One region of the Bacillus sp. TCT6 genome, then DNA from elsewhere that is predicted to be linked to it. Evidence: riboswitches for the same ligand, from Rfam matches in the RefSeq annotation. Region 1 holds a riboswitch; the other holds the start of a gene.

Region 1 (5,087 bases):
ATGCGTTTGTAATCCAGGATAATAGACATTTTGTACTTTAGCGTGCTCTTGTAAATAATGTGCAATTTTATTGGCATTTTTAGCTGAATGCTCGAGGCGTACATGCAATGTTTTTAGGCCACGAAGTACGAGAGAACAATCTTGAGGCCCTAAAATAGCACCGAATGCATTTTGTAAAAATCCAAGCTTTTGAGCGAGTTCTGCATCTTTTACTACTGCTAATCCGGCAGTAACATCACTATGACCAGCAATAAATTTTGTAGCACTATGAAGAACGACATCAGCTCCAAGTTCAAGTGGTTTCTGGAATAGTGGTGTCAAAAAAGTATTATCAACAAAAGTAAGAGCGCCAATAGATTTTGCAAGTTTAGAAACTTCGCGGATATCTGTCACTTTTAAAAGTGGGTTAGAAGGTGTTTCTACATAAAAGAGCTTTGTATTTGGTTTAATGTTTTGTTTTATTTCTTCTAAATTGGTCATATCAATAAATGTATGTGAAACACCGTAACGGGAGAGTACCTCAGTTATCACTCTGTAAGTGCCTCCGTATACATCTTCTGAAATGAGTACGTGATCACCTTGTGAAAGAAGGAGGAATGCAGTGGAAATCGCTGCAATGCCTGATGCAAAGGCGAATCCCTTTGTTCCACCTTCTAATAAAGCAATGATATCTTCAAGAGCTTCACGAGTTGGATTTCCTGACCTGCTATAGTCATATTTTCCGAACGTATCTACATCAAACTGGTGAAAAGTTGATGTGTTATAAATGGGAACGTTCACAGCGCCCGTTTGTGAGTCATGTTTATATTGGTTGTGTAGTAAGAGTGTATCTATAGAATAGCTCATATTTTTACACCTTCTTTTACGAGTTTAATGGCTTGCTTTAAGTCTTGAATTAAATCGTTACTATTTTCAATGCCAACGGAGAATCGAAGAAGACGATTGCATACACCGTTTGCTGTTCTAATATCTTCAGGAATATCAGCATGTGTTTGCGTTGCTGGATAAGTCATTAAACTTTCTACACCACCAAGACTTTCTGCAAATGTAATTAAGGATAAAGATTGTAAGAATGGATTAATCCAAGCTTCATCTTTAAGGCGGAATGAAATCATGCCGCCTCTTCCTGGATAAAATACATCTGTCACCCCGTTTTCATCATTTAAATATGCAACAACTGCTTTCGCATTTTCTTCATGTTGTCTCATGCGAAGCGCTAACGTTTTCATACCGCGAATTAATAACCATGAGTCAAATGGGCTTAAAACCGCGCCTGATGCATTATGATAATGAGCGATTTCCTCGCAAAGTTCCATTCCTTTTGCAACGACAAGTCCGCTTAGTACATCGTTATGTCCCCCTAAATATTTCGTTGCGCTATGGAGTACAATGTCAGCACCCTCTGTTAATGGTTGCTGTATATAAGGTGTGTAGAATGTGTTGTCTACAATAAGAAGTAGTCCGTGCCTTTTCGCTACAGTTGCGACAGCAGCAATATCAGTAACTTGCATTAATGGATTAGTTGGAGTTTCTATGAAAATAGCCTTCGTTTCAGTTGTGATAGCTTGCTCAATTTGTTTAATAGATTGTGTATTTACGTATCTACATCGAACATTCCACTTTTTTTCGTGCTCAGAAAATAATCGATACGTTCCTCCGTATAAATCTTCAGATACAATAAGTTCGTCTCCAGAGCGGAATAGAGAAAGGACGAGGAGAACAGCCGCCATCCCTGAACTACAGGCATAACCTTGTTCGCCATATTCTAAGTCTGCGATTGCCTGTTCTAAAAGACCGCGAGTTGGATTGCCAGTTCGTGAATAGTCAAAGCCAGTAGATTTACCAATTCCTTCGTGACGATAAGCGGTTGAGAAATAAACCGGTGGATTAACCGTTCCTGTTGTAGTTTCACTGCGATTTCCGATTTGTGCTAGTTTTGTTTCGATTGTTGACATGTGAAAATTCCTCCTTTTTAAATTGAAACATTAAGTGAATATAAAATAAAAAAAGCCTTCTAAGAAGAAGGCTTTCGGTTTGAATAGAGTCTTCTTCTCATCTGTCAAATCTTTCACAATTTGCTGGAATTAGCACCTTATTAACAAACTGTTAATGGTTGCTGAGGCGTCATAGGGCCAGTCCCTCTACCTCTCTAGATAAGAATGTTCGTATGAAATTTTTATTATGTTTTTAACTTTACAACAAAAGATAATTGAATTGCAAGTTTATTTTAAATAATTTTTATTTTTCCGCAAGTATCATTGACTTTTACTTTTGTGCATGCTAAATTTATTAAAAAATTAACAAACATTGTTAAAAGGGGAACGCATTTCCTTTTAGCTACATAAATAAAATAATAAAGACAACTCTTATTGAGAGCGGTGGAGGGAAAGGCCCTGTGAAACCCGGCAACCTTCAAACGAAATGTTTGAAACGGTGCTAATACCTGCAAAACGAATGTTTTGCATAATAAGAGGAGGAACGATTATGTCCCCCTCTTCAAAGTGAAGAGGGGGTTTTTATATTGATAGAAATGAGGGAGATTCGTGAAATTACTAGATTTATTATCAAAAGGAATTGTAATAGGTGATGGTGCGGTTGGGACGTTATTGCATTCACATGGTTTGCAAAGTAGCTTTGAAGAATTGAATGTATCTGATCCAGACTTAATTATATCGATTCATAAACAATATGTAGCTGCTGGAGCAGATGTAATTCAAACGAATACGTATGGGGCAAATGAGACGAAATTACGTATGTATGGTTTAGAAAATCAAGTTACAGAAATTAATAGAGCGGCAGTAAAACTGGCGAAAGCATCTGTTACAGACAGAAATGCAATTTTAGGAACAATTGGTGGTATGAAACACATCGGAGCCGTTACAACGACTGATATGGAAAGGGAGTTTATGCTACTTGAACAGGCAGGGGCTTTACTAGAAGAGCAGGTTGATGGATTACTATTAGAAACTTTTTACGATGAATTTGAATTACTTCATGCCGTTAAAGTATTGCGTAAGCAAACGAATATTCCAATTGTTGCTCAATTAGCGTTACATGAAGCAGGTACGACTCAAAATGGAAATGATGTCAATGAAATATTAAAGCAACTTATAGATTGCGGTGCAAATGTTGTTGGATTGAATTGTCAACTAGGGCCGCTTCATATGACGGAAGCTTTCAAAATGATATCGATTCCGCAAAATGGCTATTTATCAGCATACCCAAATGCAGGTCTCCCGAATTATGTGGAGGGACGTTATGTATATGAGGGAAGCCCAGCTTATTTTGAAGCGATGACACCGAGATTTATTGAGCAAGGTATTCGATTATTGGGTGGTTGTTGTGGTACGACTCCAGAACATATTCAAAGTATGAAGCGCGCTGTTGCGAATATTACCCCTGTAATAGAAAAAGACACGATTCAAAGGCCGAAAGTCGTTCATACGCATGAGAAACGTTCGAAGGCTCACGTCACTCTAGCAGAGAAAGCGAAAAAACAAACGACAGTTGTAGTGGAATTAGATCCACCGAAAACGTTAGATACACAGCGTTTTTTTGAAGGAGCAAGAGCGTTAAAAAGAGCGGGAGCAGATGCTATTACTCTAGCAGATAATTCATTAGCATCGCCTCGCATCTCGAATATGGCAATGGGTGCGTTATTAACCAAGCATGATATCCCAGTATTGACACATTTAACGTGTAGAGATCATAACGTCATTGGACTACAATCTCATTTGTTAGGTTTATCGGCGTTAGGGATGGAAGAAGTGTTAGCTTTAACTGGTGATCCAGCGCGCGTTGGTGATTTTCCCGGTGCAACTTCTGTATATGATTTATCCTCTATTGAGCTCATTAAAATGATTAAAGAAATGAACGATGGACGTTCAATTTTAGGGAAATCAATTGGACCGGCGACAAGGTTTTCTGTAGGCGGCGCATTTAATCCTCACGTGAGGCACTTAAAAGCAGCGGTTAAGCGAATGGAACGAAAAATAGATGCTGGAGCGGAGTATTTTTTAACTCAGCCAATTTACGATATCGCGCTAATTGAAGAAGTGTATGAAGCGACAAAGCATCTGGAACAACCTATTTTTATTGGAATTATGCCGTTAGTAAGTAAGCGGAATGCAGATTTTCTTCATTTTGAGGTGCCGGGTATTACTCTTCCTGAAGAAATAAGAGAGAGAATGGATGGACACGAAACGAAAGAGGCAGCAATTGAGGAAGGGATTCGCATTTCGCAAGAATTAATCGACATAGCGATGAAATATTTTAATGGTATTTATCTTATTACACCATTTTTAAAGTATGAAATTACAGAACATCTTGTTAAATATGTAAGAGAAAAGCAAGAAGTGAAAGAAGGTATTAATTGATGAAGTGTATAGAAGAAAAATTACAGAATAGCATTTTAATATTAGATGGGGCAATGGGGACAATGATTCAGCAAGAGGATTTAACTGCTGAAGATTTCGGAGGAGAAGAGTACGAGGGCTGTAATGAATATTTAGTAGAAACAAGACCAGACGTTATTTTAAAAATTCATAAAGCTTATATTGAAGCTGGAGCGGATATTATTGAAACAAATACATTTGGGGCAACGAATATTGTACTAAGTGATTATGAGCTGTCTCATTTAGATGAAGAACTAAATGAAAAGGCAGCACTTTTGGCGAAGCAAGCTGTTAAAGAAAGCGGGAAGGAAGTATATGTTGCGGGAGCAATGGGACCAACAACGAAAGCAATTAGTGTTACAGGTGGTGTGACTTTTGAAGAATTGATTGAGGCTTATACAAGGCAGGCACGAGGATTGTTAAAAGGAGAAGTTGATGTATTACTCGTTGAGACGAGTCAAGATATGCGTAACGTGAAAGCAGCTTATATTGGAATTCAAGCTGCTTTTGAAGAAATGAAAAAAACGGTTCCTATTATGATTTCAGGAACGATTGAGCCAATGGGAACGACTCTGGCTGGGCAAACAATTGAAGCTTTTTATTTATCAGTAGAACATATGAAACCATTATCTGTTGGATTAAACTGTGCGACTGGTCCGGAGTTTATGAGGGACCATATTCGTTCACTATCTG
Region 2 (5,087 bases), 690 kb from region 1:
AGTAGTTTGCATCTAAATCCTTATCCGCTAACGATTTATTTGGCAACACGTAATCTTGGAATTTTTTCACTTCTAATTCAATTCCTTTTTTCTCAAGTAACGGTTTTGCCTTTTCTAAAATTTCAGCGTGCGGTACGTTAGAAGCACCAACAACAAGCTTCTTTTCATCTTTATCTTTCCCGCCACAAGCAGCTAAGCCAAAAATTGAAGTTGAAATAAGTGCCGTAAGTAATAATTTTTTCATTTGAAACATCCTCCCGTTTTTTATTATCGTTTATCTATTCGAGTCGTTAAACTATCACCAATCCACTGAATTAAAAATACAACTAGTAACACACAAATTGTCGCAACGATTGTTACATCGTTATTTCCTCTTTGGAATCCTTCTAAGTAAGCAAGTGTTCCAAGGCCACCAGCACCAACAACTCCCGCCATTGCTGTATATCCTACTAAAGCAATTGTCGTAACCGTAATACCAGATACTAATGCTGGTAACGATTCTGGAATTAACACTTTCAAAATAATTGTGCTTGTTTTTGCTCCCATTGCTTTTGAAGCTTCAATTACACCTTTATCAATTTCGCGAAGTGCGATTTCAACCATTCTCGCGTAGAATGGTGCCGCTCCAATAATTAAAGCCGGCAGCGCTGCACTTGCTCCAAGAATTGTTCCAAGAAGAATCTTTGTGAATGGGATTAATAAAATAATTAAAATGATGAACGGTATAGAACGGAATATATTTACGAATGCTCCAATCACCGTATTAATTGATTTGTTTTCCCATAAATTATCTTTTGCTGTCATGAAGAGTAACAATCCTAAAATTAGTCCTAAAACAAATGTCGCAAGAGCTGCGATTGCCGTCATATATAACGTTTCACCCGTTGCTTCTAACATTTGATTCCAATCAACATTTGCGAGTAACTTATCCATGTGCAATCACCTCCAGCTCTACTTGATCTTGATGAATTCCTTCTATTGCTTGCTGGATCGCTGTTTCCTCACCATTTAAATGAACAACTAAACTACCGTAAGAACCGTTATTCGTTTGTGCGATATTTCCTTGCAAAATGCTAACTTCTATATCACTGCGTTGCATCAATCGTTGAAGCACTGGTCTTTCTACAGCCTCACCAATAAACTGCAAACGAATTACTTTTCCATCTGGATATTTTTCAATTAAACTTTCAATCATTTCATTTGTATCTTCAGAATCTGTTAACTGCTGTACAAATCGTTTCGTAATATCTTGCTTCGGATTACGGAATACATCAAGTACTGGACCCGTTTCTACAATCTTTCCTCTCTCCATTACCGCCACTCGATTACAAATCTTTCGAATTACGTGCATCTCATGTGTAATGAGTACAATTGTTAAACCAAGGCGCTTATTGATGTCTAATAGTAAATCCAAAATTTGATCTGTCGTTTCTGGATCAAGAGCCGACGTTGCTTCATCACATAAAAGTACTTGTGGGTTGTTAGCTAATGCTCTTGCAATCCCAACGCGTTGTTTTTGTCCCCCGCTCAGCTGAGATGGGTACGCGTCTCCTCTTCCTTCTAATCCGACAAGATGAATTAATTCATCAACACGTTTTCTTCTCTTCGTTTTATCAACACCTGCAATTTCAAGTGGAAACTCAATATTTTCACGTACAGTTCGTGACCAAAGTAAGTTGAAGTGTTGAAAAATCATTCCGATTTCTTGCCTTGCCTTACGAAGTTCACTTCCTGTAATTGTTGATATAACACGATTCGCAATTGTAATTTGGCCAGAAGTCGGTTTTTCTAACTGATTAAACAATCTGATTAAAGAACTTTTCCCAGCGCCGCTATATCCGATAACACCAAATATTTCGCCTTTTTCTATTTTTAAATTGGCGTTATCTACAGCAGTGACATCACCGCTTTTTGCTTTATATATTTTCTTTACATTCTCTAATAGAATCATGATGTATCACCCCTTTTTTTGTTTAGGTCGACTCCGCAATTTTTTATGTTTAATGCGTGTAGTCCACCGTTATCACTACTTTTATTGTTTGAATGTCCTCCACATTCAAACAATAAAAAAACCTTTCTGCTTTAGAGAAGCAGAAAGGTTTATGTGCGTATATAACAACATTATCCCTCTCTCTCATCTCTCAAAGCATTTGCTTTGCAGGAATTGGCACCATTTCAACATAAGTTGACGGTTGCCGGGCTTCACAGGGCACAGTCCCTCCACCTCTCTTGATAAGAGAAATCAGATTCAATTTTCGTCTGATTTGTAATTTATGAAATTGTCTATATTTTATGAATTGAATTGTATCAATATCCAAACACCATGTCAACAGAAATTTTCGCAAAAAATGAACCTTCAGAATTTTAAGCACCTACTGACATCGGTTTACATATATGAAACATCGATTCGACTAATAGCATCGTTCGATACGTTCCCGAATATTGTACACGTCCATCGTTCATTAACATTTGCAATCGTACATTTCCATTAACCAATTGTTCTATATCCTTTTCGTCTAAGCAAATGATTTGTTCCGTTCCTCTTTCCTCATGTACCAGCTCTATATAATCTCTTGAAATTTGTAACGAACAACTTTCATCTCCCAAACGGAAATTAACAGTTTTTTCCTCTCGTCTTAAAAGCGGCTCTAAATGATATTGACCATTAGCGTAATTTACAAATGATTGAAGCAAAGAATATAATCTCACCCTAAATCACATCCTTCATATCACTTTCTATTACATACCATTCCCTCTCACTAAAGAGCAATCCTGTTATTTTCGCTCGACAAATACTGTATCCATCCTGCATCTCGACATATTTCCCAAGAAATATGTCGAGGCGGCAAAAATTTTGCCGCCTACTTTAATTCCGTATATAAATATTCAACCGAATGAAATGCGTATATCTTCTTCATCAGTGTCCCATTTTCAAAAACAAGTAAACAAGGTACACTTTCAATCCCATACTCTTTTGCTAAATGTGGAGCATAATTTAAATCTAACATCCCAATTTTCAACTCTTCAATTGTCATCTCAACGACTGTTAACATCTTTTTTGCTAATTGGCATGTTCCACACATTGGAGTATATACATATAACACTGTTTTTTCTTCGTTCTCTATTAGGGATGTAGCTTCGGCTCCTGTCCAATCAATCACTTCTATCATTCCTTACCGTAAATATTCTGTATAAACGTCAATGTCGGCTCCCCATAATACATTTGCTAAGTGTGTAGATGGCGCAGTTGCCACTTCTCGGTATGAGCGATCAATATAGATATGCTCGGCTTGCGGAAATTCTTTTCGAAATTGTTTCCTTAACTTTTCTCCAGCATCATCAGCATCTACTAGCACATACACTTCCTTATCAAAAAACTGATCAACGAGCTCATCCATTTTCGATAAACCAATTGTACCATTTGTACAAACAATTTCCACCGGTTCACGAATAATAGATTCAATCTTTCTTCTATCTGATGTACCTTCTACAATAATGACTTTTTCTACATAAATCATATGTCATCACCCGATCACCATATACTATATAACCTTGAACTTAGTATATAGTATATTCGTTATTTTCATGTTGTTTCCTGTTTATTTTTGCAAAAGAAAAGCGAAACCGACTGTTTAGCCCTGTTGGCTAAGGTTCTTCCGTACAGAAGACGCTTTTTGTCTTCTCGTGCGGAAGGTTCTTAGACATGAAGGGCTAGCCGCTGGAGATGGACAATAAAGAAAAGCGGCATCGACTGTTTAGGCATGAAAAGCAAAAACGGCTAAACCTGCATAAAGATTAAACGAAAATTTTTTTCAAAAAACGTTCTCCTACACGATAATTAGTATATGATTCTACATTCATTATTTTACATAAAATAAAAAAGGACAGCACAAAGGCTGTCCTTTAGTCGACTATAATTAGTCTTGGTTTGTCATTTCTGCATATTTTTCTGCAGTTAATAACTTCTCAACTTGGCTTGCATCAGAAAGTTCAACTTTAACCATCCATGCACCCTCGTATGGAGATTCGTTAACAAGTTCTGGTTGGTCACTTAATTCTTCGTTTACTGCTACAACTTTACCGCTTACAGGTGCGTATAACTCAGAAACTGTTTTAACAGATTCTACGCTTCCGAATGGCTCGTCAGCTTCGATTGTTGCACCTACTTCAGGAAGTTCAACGAATACGATATCGCCTAGCTCACCTTGTGCAAAGTGAGTGATACCGATAACAACTTCATTACCTTCAGTTTTTACCCATTCGTGTTCTTCAGAGTAACGTAAATTATTTGGAATGCTCATGACTGTACCTCCAGTGAATGTATTAATTATGTAAAAATACCTTATTGGTACTTTTTCCACACACTTTCAAACTGCTCTTCGTTAAAACCAAGTGTTACATTCGTTCCATCTGTTACAATTGGACGTTTAATCAACATGCCATCAGATGCTAAAAGCTCGTACATTTCGTCTTCGCTTGCATCTTTCAACTTATCTTTCAGACCAAGTTCACGGTAACGCATTCCACTTGTATTAAAGAATTTTTTTAATGGTAATTCACTTTTTTCATGTAAATTACGTAAATCTTCTTTTGATGGTGGATTTTCAACAATATGAATCATCTCATATGCTACATCGTTTGCCTCAAACCATTTCTTTGCCTTTTGACATGTGCCACACTTTGGATATGAATAAAATGTTACTGTCATAAATTCACCTACTTTTTTACTAACCTTTACCTTTATCATATAGAAAACGTTTTATTATTTCAAACCATTATTCGCTAAACTTTTACTTATTTCGTGATAATTTTTAATAATCCTGCGAATTTTTCTTATTTTTCCGCCATTTGTTAAGAAAAAAATAAATATATAAATTTTTTAGATTCTGCACCAAACATATATCTTAAACAAGCGTTTGATTAATTCTCCATTTTTCTTCGTTAACCTTTGAACTACATGAGTTTCTTTCTACCGAACATACAGCTTAAACAAACGTTTGATTAATTCTCCATTTTTCTTTCTTAACCCTTAAGTTACATCGGTTTCTTCCTACCGAACATACAGCTTAAACAAACGTTTATTTAAA

Evidence for each region. A riboswitch is a leader RNA that binds a small molecule or an ion and turns the genes downstream of it on or off. The one in region 1 is predicted to bind S-adenosylmethionine.
Region 2: it holds a riboswitch for S-adenosylmethionine, as region 1 does, so the genes downstream of both, AC0ONG_RS23780 (methionine ABC transporter ATP-binding protein) here and metI (cystathionine gamma-synthase/O-acetylhomoserine thiolyase) in region 1, are expected to answer to the same signal.

The regions. Positions count from the first base shown of each region.
Region 1 is NZ_JBVYHX010000001.1:3,919,196-3,924,282, reverse strand. Features, by position in the region: gene metC (cystathionine beta-lyase) at 1-846, opposite strand, end outside; gene metI (cystathionine gamma-synthase/O-acetylhomoserine thiolyase) at 843-1,955, opposite strand; SAM riboswitch class I at 2,050-2,160, opposite strand; SAM riboswitch class I at 2,364-2,473, shown strand; gene AC0ONG_RS20000 (bifunctional homocysteine S-methyltransferase/methylenetetrahydrofolate reductase) at 2,544-4,376, shown strand; gene metH (methionine synthase) at 4,376-5,087, shown strand, end outside.
Region 2 is NZ_JBVYHX010000001.1:4,608,624-4,613,710, forward strand. Features, by position in the region: gene metQ (methionine ABC transporter substrate-binding lipoprotein MetQ) at 1-244, opposite strand, end outside; gene AC0ONG_RS23775 (methionine ABC transporter permease) at 268-933, opposite strand; gene AC0ONG_RS23780 (methionine ABC transporter ATP-binding protein) at 926-1,951, opposite strand; SAM riboswitch class I at 2,132-2,239, opposite strand; gene AC0ONG_RS23785 (hypothetical protein) at 2,365-2,709, opposite strand; gene AC0ONG_RS23790 (thioredoxin family protein) at 2,862-3,170, opposite strand; gene AC0ONG_RS23795 (toprim domain-containing protein) at 3,174-3,518, opposite strand; gene gcvH (glycine cleavage system protein GcvH) at 3,918-4,301, opposite strand; gene AC0ONG_RS23805 (arsenate reductase family protein) at 4,343-4,708, opposite strand.